DNA from 2 places in the Colwellia sp. NW0002-52-1 genome. Region 2 is predicted to be linked to the other one. Evidence: predicted binding sites of a transcription regulator. Region 2 holds the regulator's gene; the other holds the start of a gene.

Region 1 (9,301 bases), on a different contig from region 2:
ATAGTAATTGCTAATTTGATAGCGACGATGTGAAAGAGAGCTAATAGATCTCTTTTGTTTTTAGTATTATGTTCACTGGAATCAATAATTGTTTAATTAATGAGCTTTTTGGTTGAATATCTATATAAGTTGCTTTAATGTTAATGCGTCGTATTAATAATAATTAAAAAAAATACTACATAACACAGGATTAAAGAATGAACAGGTCGTCGTCACGCGGAATTAAGCTGACTACGGTAATATTAGCGGTATTAATATTAGCAGTATCAGCGGTGTTGAGCACAGGCTCAGCATTAGACGACAAGGAAGTTACAACAGAGCAAAACAATTAAGAGCTTATCAATTAGCTCATTAAAACTACAAGCCCCGCATTGCGGGGCTTTTTTATGTACAGGATGTACGGTATGTCACGATCACATGGATGTGAAAGAGTGACGATGACAGGATGTACGGTATGTCACGATCACATGGATGTGAAAGAGTGACGTATAACGATAATTATTGATCGTTTAAATATAATTCAATGAAGTTTCTAGTAGCAATTGCTGGCGTCCCCTACAGGAATCGAACCTGTATCTAAGACTTAGGAGGTCCTCGTTCTATCCATTGAACTAAGGGGACTAAGCGCAAGTAATCTCATCACAAATACCCAGTATTAACTCATCTGAGCAATAAAGTGCTGCTTAAAGCCCAAGTATGCTACAACGTTTTTATTTATTTGTATTCAAAAAATAAATAAAATGAGCATTAACAGAGGTTTAATTAATATAATTAGCATTAATTAAACCTCTCGGTTCATGATATTCCTAACCTACTTTTTAGTATCTTACGGCTAAATCATTTATTTGAATATTGTCGAGAATATGTTGTTCGGTCGTGGTTGCATGAGCACTATCTTGGCTAACAGAAGTAACAATAACTTTATAAGGACTAATATTAAATCCGGTATATGAACGATTGTCATCACCCACAAAACTATTAAAGTGCAGTAAAGAAAACTCATCGCCAACTTGAACCCCGTGCCTTTTGCCTAAGTTGAAGGTAATTGAGTTGCCCTGAACTTGCACAATTCTTCCTTGGGTAGGTTGGCACATCATACTTTCATCAATGTCTTGCACCATATCATCCAAAGACATATTGATTTTTTGGCCATATTCACTCTGCCAAAAATTTTGACTAGTTACGTCTACATTCTTACGCTTATCAAATGACCATGGAGCAGAATTTAGGTAATGTTTATCGAAAATTCTTTCGCCGCTTGTACCATCATGAACATAAAGTGAGATATTGAATTGTCTTTGATAGATGTTACTTTGCCAAAACTGCCATTCATTGTTTTCATGGTCTGCCATCGAAAGATCTTGAATTTCAGAGAATAAAACATATTGGCTGTTTGACATGTTAGCTAATGACATGGCTAAGTTTTTTAAGCTCTGTGTTTGTAAGCTTTGGTTATAGCGTGAAAACTCTGTTTTACTTTGCAAAGCAAGTTTGGTGTCTAAATAAATACCTTTATGTTTTATTTTGTTGGCTAACTTTTTTATCAAGACTTTGTCAATTGCGTAAATGTTGCCAATGCTAGCTTGTTCACGATGCATTATATTACTGCGGGTTAATAACATAGATTTTTTATAGTCAGCAGCAAAGCACTTTTTTTCTTGTGGGAAAATATCGGCTCGAATGGTCACGGTAACCATATCACCTTCATAGCTTTCGCTAATTAACTCTAATGAATTGACACTGCCACTAGCTCGAATACTGATTTGATCTTGAGTGAGTAGACCATTAACAACTTGTTGTACGCTTGACACTGAAGCACCCGCAACCAATAAAGCTTTTTTTAATGCATTTTGCACGGCTTGAGCTTTTGCTGATTTATTATCACCATTTCTTATATTCGCAACGCCCTGCGATTCATACCATTGGCCAAAGCTAACGCTACTGTATAAAGCAAAACATAGGGTAATTAAACTTAAGCGCATAAATGTCTCTTTTAATAGGAAAACAATTTCTTTCTTTAAATTATGCACTTTTTGTGCCCATTAATACGTTAATCATTAAGCTAAGTTTATATATAAATTTAATACCGTTAGAGCACGTTATTATTGCCCGTGTTTTGTCTGGCCTATATCCAGCCGTTTAATTGTACTTTTTTAGCGCGAGAGCGAACGCTTACTTGCTTTTCGTATATATTGATTAAGGTAAGTTCTGTTTTAATTATAATATTGGCGCGGATCATGCTTTCATATTTGTATTAATTTTATGATATTTGCATTAATTGGGGATAGCTCAATGAAAAACTGGCTTATAGCTCTACTAATACCAACGCTTATGGCATGCACTGCTAAGACCAAAAATAATGACTTTTATGGTGCTAAGTACACAGAAAAAAAAGAAATTGACAGTTATTCTTTACCTCGCCATGCGATTAACGATGTGGTTAAAGGGCTTGCCTACCAAATGCTAGAAAGTAGCTCATTTGTTAGCCCTAAAACACCAATTGCTGTGGCATCTTTTGTTGATTTAAAAAACTTAGAATCAACAAATTGGCTGGGTAATCAACTATCTGAAAGCTTTGTACATGAGATGCAACGGCATGGCATGGTGGTTATAGACTTTAAAACTACTGGGCATATTCGTGTTACTGAAGAGGGCGATTATGTATTTAGCCGAGATTGGAAAGAATTACCTGAACGACAAATAATTGACTATGTAGTTACCGGCACCATGATGCAGCAAGAATCTGGCGTATTAGTGAATGCTAGAATGATTGGTATGCAGTCACGTGTTGTTGTGGCAACAGCGCAATCTTTTATTCCGGCTTGGGTCGTTGGCGATGATTTTAAAAATGACGAGAATGTTCAAATAAAAGACGGCATGATCTTACGTGATAGTACTATGTTAGCTGACGATGCTCGTGCAATTGCTATACAAAAGTAAAACACACTTGTTTAAAATGACAATACCGAAGGTGAATATGAATACGTTACGCAATAATATCGCAGTTTTGTTAAGTGCTATAGTTTTGAGCGCATGTTCTACGGTGTTTGATCGACATGTTGAATGGCAAAACGTAAAGCCAGAGCAATTTCCAGTGTTAACAGCTATAGGCCAAGCACCTATAAGCTTGCAAAAATCAACAGATAAAACACAACGTATGTTAATGGCAATGAAGGCATCAAAAATCGCTGCTTATGCTGAGTTAGCCGAACAAGTTTATGGTCAAAGTATTGATGGTAAAACAACAATGTCTAATCTAGTTGTTGAAAATCAACAACTAAAAGCATCTGTACAGGGTATTATCCGTGGGGCTAAAGTAGTTAAAAGCTACCCCGTTGGTGACAGCTACACAACGGAGTTAAGTTTAGACTTTAAAGATGTATATGAAATATATAATGCTTCTGCTAATCGTCAAAAAATTAGAAATATTAAGTATTATTAAAGTCGTAAATTAATGCCATTAGCCAATATCGTAAAAATTCACTATAAAAAAACCAGCTTTCGCTGGTTTTTTTATAGTGAATTTTTAGATTAAAGCTTTTATATCTACACTTGAGTCATTCAAGGTTATTTAATTATTCAACCTGAATTGTTGATCGCTAAGCTTTAATACCTAGGCTACTAAGTCCGCCCGAGGTTTTTCCTTTACTGTCATAGGTCATTGAAGACTTATTGTGGTTTTCTAGTAACGAGGTTTTCATTCGTTCAACCGATAGCTGCGATTGATGAATAATCAGGCCATTAACTTGGTTTTGTTTTTTACAACGCACTAAACACGCTTCAATATCGGCTAATTCTGAGTCGAAATTACCCGCTAACTTTTCTTGCTTAAACTCAAAGCTTTGTCCTATCGCATTGTCAATTTCTTGTATCGCGATAAGTAAGCTGTTTTTATCTGCAGTAATACTAATTAGAGTATTAGGGTTTTGCTGTTGAAGTATTTCTTTCTCTGTACTTAATAACGTTTCTAGCTGCAGTAATTGTGATAACTGTTGAGAAACCAATTGCTGAGGTGTTATTTTTTCAGACACTTATTTACTCCATAAATCTAACGCGCTATTTAGGTTAAATTTAGTTAAGTTCAAATTCAAAGCTAGCAATACTTGCTGCTAATTTTTCAGGGTTAACTTTATAATCACCAGAAGCGATAGCATCTTTTAATTCAGCAATTTTTTTCTGATTTAGTACCGGTGATTCAGCTGCTTTTTTCTGCAACTCAGTCATCTGTTTTGCTTGCGGTGTAATAGACACCGAATCACGTGGTGATAACTTAGCTTGTTGCGATGCATTGGCATTTTCGCTAACTTGCTGTTTAGTTTGTACTTGTTGCTTTACTTGATTAGTGTTATTCAAGTTGTTGATATTAATAGCCATTATTGTGTCCTACTTACAACAGTTATTGGTTTCTAACCTTTTATCGGCAAAATAGCAGAAAACTTAAGCAATTATTATAAATTAATTATTACTTGGTTAATAGCGCTAACTTGCCCTTGAACTATTCGCCCTGATTGTTTATTTCGTACCGCTATAATTTCACCTAAACTACCGTCATTTAATGCCACGCCAGAAGACTTAATTTCAAAGCTTTCAGACTTAGCAATAATGTTAACGGGTTCGTCTTTACAGACAAAACAAGTATTTTTATCTGTTATAACACTGCCTTTAGATAAATTTCTTTTAATACGAGCACCGGTAACTAACGTAGCGTCAGTCATCACTGTTCCGCGTATTTGGTTCGAGTCTTTAAATATCACTTCCATGTTACTTTGATTTAGTAAAGTGCCTTTATTTACCCTTATACGAGTCACTAAAACAGGCACTATTGTTTGAATTCTTACTGGAATATATAAATACCAAGAATCTTCGTCAGCACAAACAATTTTAACATTTACGTTTCTACCGTTATGGTTTTCAGGTATATTTGCCGTTAATGGTAACAAGCATGATTGCAATGAAATTCTGGGATCTATTTCAGATACTTCAACATTCAGCTTGCCTTGAGCAGGTATAGTTACGTTGCTTTCAACATGTTTTTTGATGAAGTTATAAAGATACTCGCGATCAAATGTCATGGCTGAGCTAGTGCTAACTATAGCGAAGTATATAAAGGGTATTGCTGCTAATATCTTAAATGGGCTCATAAATTCTTATTTAACTGCTAGGGAAATGAAAATACTCGTCTACGCTTAATTTAGTTAACTTTACTTAAATTAACATGCAAAACGTCAAAGAATTTACGTTCTGCCTAGACAGTAGTCGTTTTAATGTTTGTACAATCAAGAATCGTGCCTTTGTTAGTTGCATTGGCATACAAAGAGGTTTCTTATGACAGGTATATTAGACTCAGTTAATCAGCGCACTCAATTAGTCGGTCAAAACAGATTAGAGCTGTTGTTGTTTAAACTTATAGGTCGCCAACGCTTTGGTATTAACGTATTTAAAGTGCGTGAAGTTATGCCATGCCCAAGATTGACGTTATTACCCAAACAAGACAAGTTTATTAAAGGTGTAGCGCATATTCGTGGCCAAACTATTTCGGTAATCGATTTAAGCAAAGCAACGGGCGGCCCTGACATTGTTCAAACTGACACTAGCTTTGTTATTATTGCTGAGTATAACCGTAGTGTGCAGGGGTTTCTTGTTGCCGGTGTCGAGCGTATTGTAACCCTTAGCTGGAAAGACATGATGCCACCACCTGAAGGAGCAGGTAAGTCTAGCTACCTAACCGCAGTTACTGAAATAGACAACGAAATGGTGTCGATTCTTGATGTTGAAAAAATTCTAAATGAAATTAGCCCTATCTCCACTAACTTAAGTGAAGGTATTGCTGACTCTACTGTTGGTGAAAAAATTGGTGAGCGAGTTATCATGATTGCCGATGACTCTTCTGTCGCTAGAAATCAAGTTAAGCGCTCACTTGAGCCCTTAGGGTTAAAAATGTTGCTGGCAAAAAATGGTCAAGATGCATTAGACCAACTGAAACTTCTTGCCGACGAGTGTCAAAATTGTATCACTGAAAAAGTGGCATTACTGATTTCTGATATTGAGATGCCAGAGATGGACGGTTATACATTAACATCTGAAGTTAAAAACAGTGACAAATTAAAAGCAATGCCGGTTATATTACATACCTCGTTAAGTGGTGTTTTCAATAATGCCATGGTTGAAAAAGTAGGGGCTGAAGACTTTATTCCTAAATTTCATCCCGATGAGTTAGCTACAGCAGTTAAAAAATGGTTAAAACATGATGAAGTTTCTTAAAATGTATCTACAGCCTGCGATTAAACCGGGTTATTGCAAGTGGTAGTTAATGAGATAGACAATAAAAGCTATGATCAGTTTCGTCGCTTTTTAGAGCAACAATGTGGCATCGTGTTAGGCGAAAATAAGCAGTACTTGGTTAGAAGCCGATTAACACCATTGATGTTAAAATTTGACATTAGCTCATTATCAGCATTAGTTGCGCAAACACTTAATCCGGCAAATCGGCAATTAAGGGCGGCAGTTATTGACGCTATGACGACCAATGAAACGTTATGGTTTCGAGACGAATACCCATTTGAACTGCTAAAAAAACGCATATTGACAGAGTTTAAAAGCCAGCGAACCCCATTAAGAATATGGTCAGCGGCTAGTTCATCAGGGCAAGAGCCCTATTCAATCGCTATGGCTATTTATGAATTTCAGCAAAGTAATCCGGGGGCATTTCCTGGTGGTGTTCAAATTATTGGCACTGACATCTCCAACACTATGTTAGAGCAATGCAAACATGCACATTATGACAATTTAGCGTTGTCGAGAGGTTTATCTAGTGACCGCAAAAGAAAGTTTTTTGAGACCAGTGATAATGGCATGTTAAAACTTAAAGATGTCATTAAAAATATGGTGAGCTTTCGTCAGCTAAACTTGCTTAATAGTTACAGCATAATGGGACGTTTCGATCTTGTTTTTTGTCGTAACGTATTGATTTACTTCTCGCCAGAATTAAAATCAAAAATTATTTCTCAAATTCATGGCACTTTAAATAATGGCTGTTATCTATTTTTAGGTGCCTCAGAATCACTATCGGGTATTAGCCAAGATTTTAATATGTTGCGATGTAACCCTGGTATTGTTTACCAAAAAAAATAACCTTTCTTTATACCTCTGGCATAAATCTTGAATAAATACCTTCATTAATATGGAGGTATTTTTTATGGCGATTAGTTTTGAAAAAGCATTTGGTATAAGTCCGCAAAGTTTACAAGTGCGTGCTCAGCGCGCTGAACTTATTGCGAGCAATATTGCTAATGCTGATACACCTGGCTACAAAGCTAAAGGGATGGATTTCAAAGCCGCATTAGCTCAAGCAGCCTCAAAACAACAAACCGGTATGACTCGCACAAACGAAAAACATTTTGATGTTCGTATGGAGCTCAATAACGGCGTAGGTTTCCGTGCAGCAAACCAAACTGATACCGGTGACGGTAACAGTGTAGATGTACAAGTGGAACGAAACTTGTATCTAGAAAACTCTATGGAATACCAAGCAAGCCTAGAATTCTTAAACGGTAGAATTAAAGGCTTGAGAAAAGCAATCACTGGAGGGCAATAACAATGAGCCTATTTAATGTATTTTCTATATCTGGTTCGGGCATGAGCGCACAGTCTGTGCGTTTAAATACCACGGCCAGTAATATTGCTAACGCTGATAGTGTTAGCAGTAGTGTTGATCAAACATATCGAGCGCGTCATCCAGTTTTTGCCGCTGAGATGCAAAAAGCTGCCGGCGGACAAAATGAGTCGGTAGGTGTTGAGGTGCTCGGCGTTGTTGAAAGTAACAAACCATTAAATGTTGAATACGCTCCTGATCATCCGATGGCAGACGGTGAAGGCTATATTTATAAGCCGAATGTGAACGTAATTGAAGAAATGACCAATATGATCTCTGCTTCTCGTTCATACCAAACCAATGTGCAATTAGCCGAGTCAGCAAAAAATATGCTGAATAAAACGCTAACACTTGGTCAACGCTAAGGTTAAATAGGAACTATTATGGAAACAGTATCTGGCTCTAGCCCTTTAGACAATATTCGTTGGCAACATGACACGTCTACTCCTGAGGCTGATGAAAATAGGGGGATGTTGACGCAAGCAGATTTCTTCGCGTTGCTTACTCAAGAATTGTCAAATCAAGATCCGACCAAGCCGGTAGAAAACAATGAGATGATTTCTCAAATGACCGCATTCTCAACCACTGATGGCGTAACACAGTTAAACGATCAATTTACCAGTTTTGCAGCTTCAATGTCGTCTAGCCAAGCTTTACAGGCTTCATCACTTGTCGGTCGTAGTGTACTTGTTGAAGATAACGTATTTGGTATGGAAGAAGGTCAATCGGTAAAAGGTAAATTAGTGACCGACCAGCCAGCAAGTAATGTCAATATTTACGTAGAGAATGTTGCCGGTGAAATTATTCAAACGGTACCTGTAGGTAGTGTTGCATCGGGTGAGTTTACTTTCACTTGGGATGGTCAAGCATCTAACGGTGAGCCTGCTCCAGAGGGGGCGTATCGATTTCGTGTTGCCGGCTTAGTTGAAGGTAACGCATCAGAATTGCAAGCGATGACTTATCGTAAAGTCGACAGTGTTACTTTAGCCGGAAGCGGTGGAAGTATTTTATTAAACCTTAATGGTGGTAGCACCATGAAACTTTCAGACGTAGTTGAAGTTTCTCAAGGTTAAGCAATCATTTTTTATATGAGGTGAAATTATGTCATTTAATGTAGCGTTGAGCGGATTAAACGCAGCTCAGAAAGATTTGGATGTAACATCCAACAACATAGCCAATGTAAACACCACCGGCTTTAAAGAATCACGTGCAGAATTCGTTGACGTTTACGCGGCTTCGCTTTTATCTTCGAGTAAAACTAAGGTTGGTGACGGTGTTTTAACCGCTGAAGTTGCACAACAGTTTTCACAAGGTAGCATTAAGTTTACCAACAACTCTTTAGATTTAGCGATTACGGGTAACGGTTTTTTTGCCACTGTTCCTGAGTTAAATAGCTTAGAAACCTCATATACACGTGCTGGCGAATTTAAGCTTAACCAAGATAACTTTATTGTAAACTCGCAAGGTGGTCATTTACTAGGTTTCCCGGTAAATGCTGATGGTACTTCTGCTTCGGTAAGTTTAAGTACTGCTGAACCTATTCGTATACCAACGGCTTCAGGTGCACCACAAAAGTCATCAGAAGTTGATATAAGAATGAACTTGCCGGCAGGTGATAGTTATATTTCGTCAGCGCCAGGTAACTTTGAT
Region 2 (9,301 bases):
AGCGATCCAAGTCACAACAAAAGCAAATACCAAACTTTTAATAATGCCATTTAAAATGTCTTTTTCAAATGATACTTGCGACTGCATTACCGACCAAAATGTGCCGCTATCAACACCTAACCAGTCAACCCCTACAAGGTGTGCACCTAGAATACCAATAGCTGAGAATATAGCCGCTAATAAAGGTAAACTTATAAAACCAGCCCAAAATCTAGGAGCAATAACTCGACGAAGAGGATCAACCGCCATCATTTCAAGACTAGAAAGTTGCTCGGTTGCTTTCATTAAACCAATTTCAGCCGTTAATGCAGATCCTGCCCGGCCAGCAAATAATAAGGCAGCCACAACAGGGCCAAGCTCACGTAATAATGACAAAGCAACCATTGGCCCTAAACTAGCTTCAGCGCCATATCCCACTAAAATAGTATAGCCCTGTAATGCCAAAACCATCCCAATAAATAAGCCTGACACGACAACAATAACTAAAGATAAAACACCTACTGAATATAGTTGTTTCATTAATAACGGAAAACCTTTGCGCGGATTAGGCACGTGCATCAATGCAGATGCTAGCATTAACAACGCTCGACCTAAACCTGATATTTGCTCGATTATCGTACGACCAAAAAGTTGTAGTTGGTTCACTTTTCAACTCCTTGGCCAATTAATTCTTCTCGGTAGGAAGCAGCAGGATAATGAAATGGTACAGGACCATCAGCTTCACCTTTAACAAACTGCTGAACTAATGGTGAGGTTTGAGCGTAAATTTCTTCTGGCGTACCTTGACCAATAATTTTTTGTTCCGCAATAATATAAATATAATCGGCAATACTCATTACTTCAGGTACGTCATGTGAAACCACAACCGACGTTAGCCCTAAAGCTTGGCCTAATTCACGAATCAAACGCACTATGACGCCCATCGAAATAGGATCTTGCCCGGCAAAAGGCTCATCATAAAGAATCAGCTCAGGATCCAGGGCAATCGAACGTGCAAGTGCTGCACGACGAGCCATACCACCAGAGAGTTCACTCGGGCGTAAATCTCTTGCGCCACGTAAGCCAACAGCCTCTAATTTCATTAGCACCATTTTCTCAATCACATCTTCAGCTAATTCAGTATGCTCTCGAATAGGAAAGGCGATATTGTCATACACGCTCATATCTGAAAATAAGGCGCCACTTTGAAAAAGCATACTCATGCGTTTACGTACTTCGTATAAAGCATTGCGAGAGAGTTTAGGGATATCGTGACCGTCAAATAAAATTTGTCCGGATTCTGGTTTTATTTGTCCGCCAATAAGTCGCAACAAGGTTGTTTTCCCAATACCGCTAGGCCCCATTATTGCTGTCACTTTACCTTTAGGAATAGACAAACTGATGCCATCATAAATAACACGTTCGTTACGCTTAAAAGTCATGTTTTTAATATTAACTAAAGTTTCAGACATATTGTTAGAGATAACACCAGGTTAATTATTGCTTATATTTTAGAATTCTAACGCAGCGCAACACGTCAGTCATTACAAATTAATAAATATTTAATAGGAAAAGAGTAAGTAAAAGTATGCAAATGTAATCATATGTAACGTGGCCTGTGTAAATGCTATAAATACACGGCACTATAAAAACAAAACATGAGTGTAATGCTAACAGCGAGGTAAATTTAAGTTCTAGCTAAATATTTCACAAATATTATGTTGAATCTGTGTGCCAATAATATCAGAAAAAGTTTATACTGCCCGCTGCACAATATAATGTCATTAAATGATTATTAATTGGCTGTTATCAATCAACATCATTGGTTTATAATCCCATTTTTAATAACAAATAAATTATTATGTAAGTAAGTTAAATGTAGGTGAGTACTCAAGAACAATATGAATTGTTCGCGCTTATACAAAAGTACCCATATATAATTCGGAAATTTTTAACTGTTTATAGGTATATTAGCTAGTTAGGCAATGCCAGCTCATAAATATAAAGCTTAACCATAGCAGCGAAATTACCAACTATTTTATTTATCCCAACAGGAGTTTTGAATGTTAATTCAAATTTTGATCTTATTACTTTCACTAATTATTTTAGTGTGGAGTGCAGACAAATTTGTATTTGGTGCTTCAGCATTAGCGCGTAACCTTGGTATTTCTCCAATGATTATTGGTTTAACCATCGTTGCTATGGGCTCTTCTGCGCCTGAAATGATGATTGCAGCTACCGCTTCATTGCAAGGAAACCCTGATACCGCTATTGGTAACGCAATTGGCTCTAATATTACCAATATTGCCTTAGTCTTAGGTTTAACCGCACTATTTAATCCTTTAACAGTGTCTTCATCTACAATTAAACGCGAAATTCCACTAATCCTTGTTATTACAGCCATCGCAACCTACATGTTAGCTAATAGTAATTTTAGCTTTAATGAAGGTCTTATTTTGATCGTTGGTTTTGTTGTTTATATTGCAACCTTGCTATTTGTGACGTTAAAACGTGCAAAAGAAAATCCAATTGACGATAAAATGGTGCTCGAAGCCGAGCAAGAAGTTCCTGATGGTGTGAGCACTAAACACTCAGTGATATGGCTTATTGTTGGTATGATTTTACTGCCTTTAAGTGCAAGCTTTCTTGTAGATTCTTCTATTTTTATTGCTAAAGCATTTGGTATTAGTGATTTGGTTATTGGCTTAACCGTAATTGCTATTGGTACAAGTTTGCCTGAGTTAGCTGCCAGTATTATGAGTATCATCAAAAAAGAAGACGACTTAGCACTGGGTAATATTATTGGTTCAAATATATTTAATATATTAGCGGTATTATCGCTGGCTGGTTTAATTGCTCCGGGTGATATTGATAACGCGGCAGCAAGTCGCGACGCCCCATTTATGCTAGCAACAACATTCTTATTGTTTATTCTTTGTTTTAGCCGTGGCGGAAAGTTTCGCATCACGCGCGCGAAAGGGTTATTATTATTAGCTGTATTCATTGGTTATCAAGTGCTTCTTTTTAGCCAAATTAACGCCTAAGAAATTGGTTTTATGTAATGAAAAACTTTAAACAATTAGCACTCAATGTAATTAACATTGAGCAACAAGCTATTGCTGAGCTTACACAGTATATCGACGACGATTTTGCAAAAGCTTGTGAACTAATGTTTAGCTGTCGAGGTCGAGTAATCGTTATTGGCATGGGAAAATCTGGGCATATTGGCGGTAAAATTGCGGCTACTTTAGCGAGTACAGGTACACCGTCATTTTTTGTTCACCCAGGAGAAGCAAGCCATGGCGACCTTGGCATGGTAACCATAGACGATGTTGTATTAACCATTTCTAACTCTGGTGAAACAGGTGAAGTTTTAGCAATTATTCCTGTGCTTAAACGTATAGGTGCGAAAATAATTGCCATGACAGGTAAACCTGACTCTACGCTGGCTAAACTCGCCGATACACATGTTTGCGTAAAAGTATCTCAAGAAGCTTGCCCGTTGGGATTAGCACCAACATCAAGTACTACTGCTACCCTAGTAATGGGCGATGCTTTAGCAGTGGCCTTACTTAATGCACGCGGCTTTACCGCTGACGATTTTGCCTTATCCCATCCCGGTGGTAGTCTGGGTAAAAGGTTATTATTACGCTTAGCTGACATAATGCACAAAGATGAACGTCTGCCAACAGTAGTAGAAAGTGCTAAAATAAAAGATGCTTTAGTTGAAATGTCATTGAAGGGTTTAGGAATGACAGCAGTGGTTAATGCTCAGAATAAGTTAGTGGGTTTATTTACTGATGGCGACTTGCGCCGTATTCTAGACGCTGAAATTAACATTCATCAAGATAGTATTACCAGTGTAATGACTAAGCAGCCATTGGTTGCCAAACAAGATATGCTTGCTGCTGAAGCATTAAAAATAATGGAAGATAAAAAAATCAATGGTTTAATTATCGTCGATGAAAATAATCACCCTATTGGCGCAATGAATATGCATGACTTATTAAAATCTGGAGTGTTGTAATTTTGAATAGCTTATACGGTAAAGTTGCATCAAGTACGTGGCAAAAAGCAGAAAAAATAAAACTCTTTGTTTGTGATATTGACGGTGTTTTTTCTGATGGCCGCATTTATTTAGGTAACAATGGCGAAGAGCTAAAAGCTTTTCATACCAAAGATGGTTACGGCATAAAAGCCCTAGGAGCCAGTGGTGTTGATGTTGCAGTGATCACAGGCAGACAATCCAACATTGTACAAACTCGTATGAGCGCCTTAAACGTTAAACACATAGTGCAAGGTGAAGAAAACAAACTACCAGCATTGAAAAAAATGATCGCCTCATTAAAGTTAATGCCCGAACAAGTGGCTTACATTGGCGACGACATGCCTGATTTTGACTGCCTTAATTATGTTGGCTTTAGCATAGCGGTTAATGATGCCCACCCAGCTATAGTAAACCTGTGTGATTACATCACTTATACCCGAGGTGGTTTTGGTGCAGTGCGTGAAACTTGTGATCTTATCATGCAAAGTCAAGGTACATTAGCCAATGCAACAGGTGCAAGTATATGAATCGCATAACCATTGCGACAATTTCACTTTTTCTCCTAGCGTTAACAACCTACGCCCTACTTGAATGGTTCGGAGCTAAGAAAGAAACCAGTAGCACTCTAGAAGTTGCTAATAACCCAGAATTTATTGCTGAAAACCTCAACAGCGACGTTTACAAGTCGACTGGCGCATTATCTTATAATGTTGAAGCCCAACGCATGGAGCACTATGCGCAGCTAGAAGTAACCCATTTTGAATACCCTCGTTATACCTTATACCCAAAAAATAACAAACCAACATGGCAGATAAGCGCTAATGAAGGCACACTGTATAACAACAATCGTGTAAAATTAAAAAATCGCGTACGTTTAATCGCGACTGATGAAGAAAGTTTAATACAGGAAGTACACGGAAAAAATTTAGAAATGGATCTTAAAACGAATATTATCAGCTCAGAGCAGACTATCTTAATATTAGGTAAAGGATTTACTATGTATGGCTCAGGATTAATTGTAGACTTAAACACAACACAGATGACATTGACCGAACATGTACAAACCATTTATAAAAAAATTAAAAAATAGCCTTATTGGCATAACTGCATGCGTAATATTAATGCCGCTAGTAAGTGCAGAAAAATTCAACGTAGACCAAGAAATTAAAATTTCTTCGTCGCGACAAGCTGCGGATCTAAAAAATAAAATATTCAGTTATATTGATAACGTTATTATTTCCCAGGGTTCGCTTACCATTAATGCCGAGCTCGTTCAGGTAATCACTCAAAACGAAAGCGATAATAAAATTTATATTGCTAAAGGCTCTCCAGCAACTTTTGAACAGACATTGCAAGACGGTAGCCCAATCAACTTACAAGCAAATGAAATTAGATATGAGCCACACAAAAATACCGTTGTAATTTCTGGTAATGCTTTGCTGCGTCAAGAAGGCAGTGAAGTTAGCGGCAGTAAAATTACTTATAACTTTGAAACTGAGTATGTGAATGCCGAAAGTTTAGAAAATGCCAAAGTTGAAACTGTGCTACAACCTAAAAATAAAACTGAATTGCCAAAAAAATCTAAGGAAAAGCAAGAGTAAATGTCTATTTCAACCTTATCAGCCACCGGACTTGCTAAAGCTTATAAAGGCAGAAAAGTCGTTAAAAATGTCAGTATGAAAGTTTCTGCTGGGCAAATTGTTGGTTTATTAGGACCTAATGGCGCAGGTAAAACTACTTCATTTTATATGATTGTTGGATTAGTCAATAACGACAGTGGTTCCATAGTATTAAATGATGAAGATCTGACTTTGTTGCCAATGCATGAGCGTGCTCGAAAAGGTATTGGCTATTTACCTCAAGAAGCTTCAATTTTTCGTAAACTTACGGTTTATGACAACATTATGGCCATTTTACAAACGCGTAAAGCATTAAATGATGTAGAGCGAGAAGAAAAGCTTGAACATTTACTCGAAGAATTTAACATCAGTCATATCAAAGACAACTTAGGTATGAGTTTATCTGGCGGTGAACGCAGACGCGTTGAAATAGCACGAGCATTAGCTGCAGATCCAAAGTTTATCCTGCTTGATGAACCTTTTGCGGGTGTTGACCCTATTTCGGTAGGTGATATAAAAAAAATTATCCTACACTTAAAAGAACGCGGCATCGGTATCTTAATTACCGATCATAACGTTAGAGAAACTCTTGATGTTTGTGAGCATGCTTATATTGTTAGTCATGGTGAGCTTATCGCAGAGGGAAACTCTAATGAAATACTTGCAAATCAACACGTAAGAGATGTATACCTAGGTGAACAATTCACGTTATAGTGAGTAACATAATCACGCGGTAATACTATCATGTACTTGAACAGGGAAATGAAAACGTAAATGCGTCCTACTCTGCAACTCCGTATCGGACAACAATTAACGATGACCCCGCAATTGCAGCAGGCTATAAAGCTGTTGCAATTATCAACTTTGGATTTACAACAAGAAATTCAAGAAGCTCTTGAAAGTAATCCACTCCTTGAAGTTGACGAATCGCCAGATAATAATTCAGAAAGTACTCCTGATCACCTCGAAGAAGGTTACTCTGCAGGTGTTAATGAGAGTGCTGAAATATCATCAGATGGCAGCGAAGACTCTGCACCAACAATTGATGAGATAAGCTCTTCAGAAGGCTTAGCAAAAACTGACATTCCTGAAGAATTAAACGGTGATACAACCTGGGATGACAATTTCAGCGCAAGTGCGAGTAGTGGCGGTGTGGGCGTTGCTTCAGAAGACTACACCTATCAGGGTGAAACTAAAGATTCCTTACAAGACCACCTAATTTGGCAGATGGAGCTCACTCCTTTTAGCGATACCGATAGAGCCATTGCTGTTGCTATTATTGAGGCCGTAGACGAAGCAGGATACTTAACCGTTAGCGCAGAAGAAATACTAGAAAGTGTTGGCATTGATGATGTAGAGCTCGACGAGATTGAAGCTGTACTGAAACGAATCAATGTTTTTGACCCGGTTGGAGTAGCTGCTCGCTCAATTCCTGAATGTTTGCTTATTCAACTTAACCAGTTTTCAAAAGATACGCCGTGGCTCGCTGAAAGCAAACTAGCCGTTACCGAGTTTATCGACTTACTTGGTAATCGTGATTATCGCCAGCTTATGCGTAAATTACGCATAAAGGAAGATCAATTACGCGAAGTTATCCGTTTAATCCAATCTTTAGACCCTCGTCCGGGTGATAGCGTAATCAAAAGTGAAGAACAATATGTTATTCCTGACGTATCTGTTGAAAAGAAAAATGGCCGCTGGACCGTTGAACTCAATCCAGATACCGCGCCAAAGTTATCGGTAAACCAGCAATATGCAGCTATGTCTCGCACGATGAAATCATCTGCAGATAGCCAATTTATTCGTTCAAATTTACAAGAAGCTAAATGGTTTATCAAAAGCCTAGAGAGCAGAAACGACACCCTATTAAAAGTGTCTAATTGTATTGTACAGCGCCAGCAAGGCTTCTTTGAACATGGCCCTGAAGCTATGCGCCCTATGGTTCTAAATGATATTGCCGAAGCCGTAGATATGCATGAATCAACTATTTCTCGTGTTACTACACAGAAGTATATGCATACACCCCGGGGAATTTTCGAGCTAAAATACTTCTTCTCAAGCCATGTAAGTACCGAAAATGGTGGTGAATGTTCATCAACTGCTATTCGTGAACTGATTAAAAAACTTGTCGCCGCAGAAATACCTGCAAAACCATTAAGTGATAGTAAAATTGCTGATGTATTAGCAGAGCAAGGTATAAAGGTAGCAAGGCGTACCATTGCCAAGTATCGAGAGTCACTTTCCATACCGCCATCAAATCAACGTAAAAGCTTACTGTAGGCGGTTGCATTCACCCAAAAGAGGAATTAAGCATATGCAAATTAATCTTAGTGGACACCATGTCGATGTTACCGACTCATTACGTGATTATGTAAATGAAAAGTTCGAGAAACTGGAGCGCCATTTTGAACATATAAATAATGTTCATGTGGTTTTAACCGTAGAAAAGTTAAATCAAATTGCTGAGTCAACGGTGCATTTAAGTGGCTCAGAAGTACATGCGAAAGCGGAGCATAATGATATGTATGTTTCAATTGATGCATTAATTGATAAATTAGATCGCCAAATATTGAAATACAAAGGCAAAATCAACAAACATTAGCGCCATGTCGCTTTAGGTTTTATAAGTTTATGAAGTTGCAAGACATCTTAACTCTAGACTGCACTATTTGTGCTGCTCCGGGTTCCAGTAAAAAACGTATTCTAGAATACTTAAGTAGTCTGGCTGCCGAAAAATTGCCTGAACATGATACATTTCAGCTTTTAGAGAGCCTTGTAAAGCGCGAGAGAATGGGTACAACAGGTATAGGAAATGGCATAGCAATACCACATGGACGCATAGACAATACCTGTCAACCGGTTGCCGTTGTTATTACAACAGAAGAGCCCATTGACTTTGACGCTATAGATAATCGCCCTGTAGATATTTTTATCGCGCTATTTGTGCCTGAAAACGAATGTCAGAATCACCTATGTACTCTGCAAAGTATTGCTAAAATATTTCGTGAAAAGCAATTTTGTAAAAAAGTGCGTAAATGTCAAAATAACCAAGAATTGTTTCAGTTAATTCAACAGGCGAGTTAAACCTCAATGAAATTAATTATTGTCAGTGGCCGTTCAGGGTCAGGTAAAAGTGTTGCGCTGCGTGTATTAGAAGATTTAGGCTACTATTGTGTTGATAACATACCGGTCAATTTATTGCCGGCTTTAATTCATACCGTTATTAATGATTATGAAACTGTTGCCGTAAGCTTAGATGTTCGAAACCTACCCGCTGATCCAAACGATGTTCCAGAAATTATTGAGTATTTGCCAAACGCCGTTGAATTAAGCCTTCTATATCTCGATGCTGATGATAGCGACCTTATTCGACGTTTCAGTGAAACTCGTCGTTTGCATCCACTTATTAGACAAAATATAGCCCTAGATCAAGCAATGGCGTTAGAGAAAAAGCTGCTTGAACCTATTGCAAGTCGTGCACATTTATATATCAATACCAGCCAATTAACTCCACACCAGCTAGCTGACTTAGTGAGAGAACGGGTTTTAGGTAAAAAATCGGGTTCTATGGTGGTAGTTTTCGAATCTTTTGGCTTTAAGCATGGTGTACCACAAGATGCAGATTATGTCTTTGATGCACGGTTTTTACCAAACC

The links. Region 2 encodes sigma-54, which starts transcription at its own class of promoters, with help from an activator protein. Its sites were predicted from a motif close to GTTGGCACGNNNNTNGNNT; they were not measured.
Region 1: the regulator sigma-54 is predicted to act here: its motif matches at 5,275-5,293, upstream of flgA (flagellar basal body P-ring formation chaperone FlgA).

Annotation. Positions count from the first base shown of each region.
Region 1 covers NZ_BAAJLU010000013.1:24,706-34,006, forward strand. The annotation lists gene AC27H3_RS12905 (hypothetical protein) at 198-332, shown strand; tRNA gene AC27H3_RS12910 (tRNA-Arg) at 547-621, opposite strand; gene AC27H3_RS12915 (flagella assembly protein FlgT) at 819-1,982, opposite strand; gene AC27H3_RS12920 (FlgO family outer membrane protein) at 2,293-2,940, shown strand; gene AC27H3_RS12925 (LPP20 family lipoprotein) at 2,978-3,442, shown strand; gene AC27H3_RS12930 (flagella synthesis protein FlgN) at 3,600-4,031, opposite strand; gene flgM (flagellar biosynthesis anti-sigma factor FlgM) at 4,072-4,374, opposite strand; gene flgA (flagellar basal body P-ring formation chaperone FlgA) at 4,449-5,141, opposite strand; gene AC27H3_RS12945 (chemotaxis protein) at 5,326-6,261, shown strand; gene AC27H3_RS12950 (CheR family methyltransferase) at 6,301-7,131, shown strand; gene flgB (flagellar basal body rod protein FlgB) at 7,196-7,594, shown strand; gene flgC (flagellar basal body rod protein FlgC) at 7,597-8,016, shown strand; gene AC27H3_RS12965 (flagellar hook assembly protein FlgD) at 8,035-8,724, shown strand; gene flgE (flagellar hook protein FlgE) at 8,753-9,301, shown strand, end outside.
Region 2 covers NZ_BAAJLU010000002.1:236,252-245,552, forward strand. The annotation lists gene mlaE (lipid asymmetry maintenance ABC transporter permease subunit MlaE) at 1-645, opposite strand, end outside; gene mlaF (phospholipid ABC transporter ATP-binding protein MlaF) at 642-1,451, opposite strand; gene AC27H3_RS03775 (calcium/sodium antiporter) at 2,043-3,023, shown strand; gene AC27H3_RS03780 (KpsF/GutQ family sugar-phosphate isomerase) at 3,041-4,006, shown strand; gene kdsC (3-deoxy-manno-octulosonate-8-phosphatase KdsC) at 4,006-4,554, shown strand; gene lptC (LPS export ABC transporter periplasmic protein LptC) at 4,551-5,117, shown strand; gene lptA (lipopolysaccharide transport periplasmic protein LptA) at 5,149-5,628, shown strand; gene lptB (LPS export ABC transporter ATP-binding protein) at 5,629-6,360, shown strand; gene AC27H3_RS03805 (RNA polymerase factor sigma-54) at 6,421-7,926, shown strand; gene hpf (ribosome hibernation-promoting factor, HPF/YfiA family) at 7,961-8,248, shown strand; gene ptsN (PTS IIA-like nitrogen regulatory protein PtsN) at 8,278-8,730, shown strand; gene rapZ (RNase adapter RapZ) at 8,737-9,301, shown strand, end outside.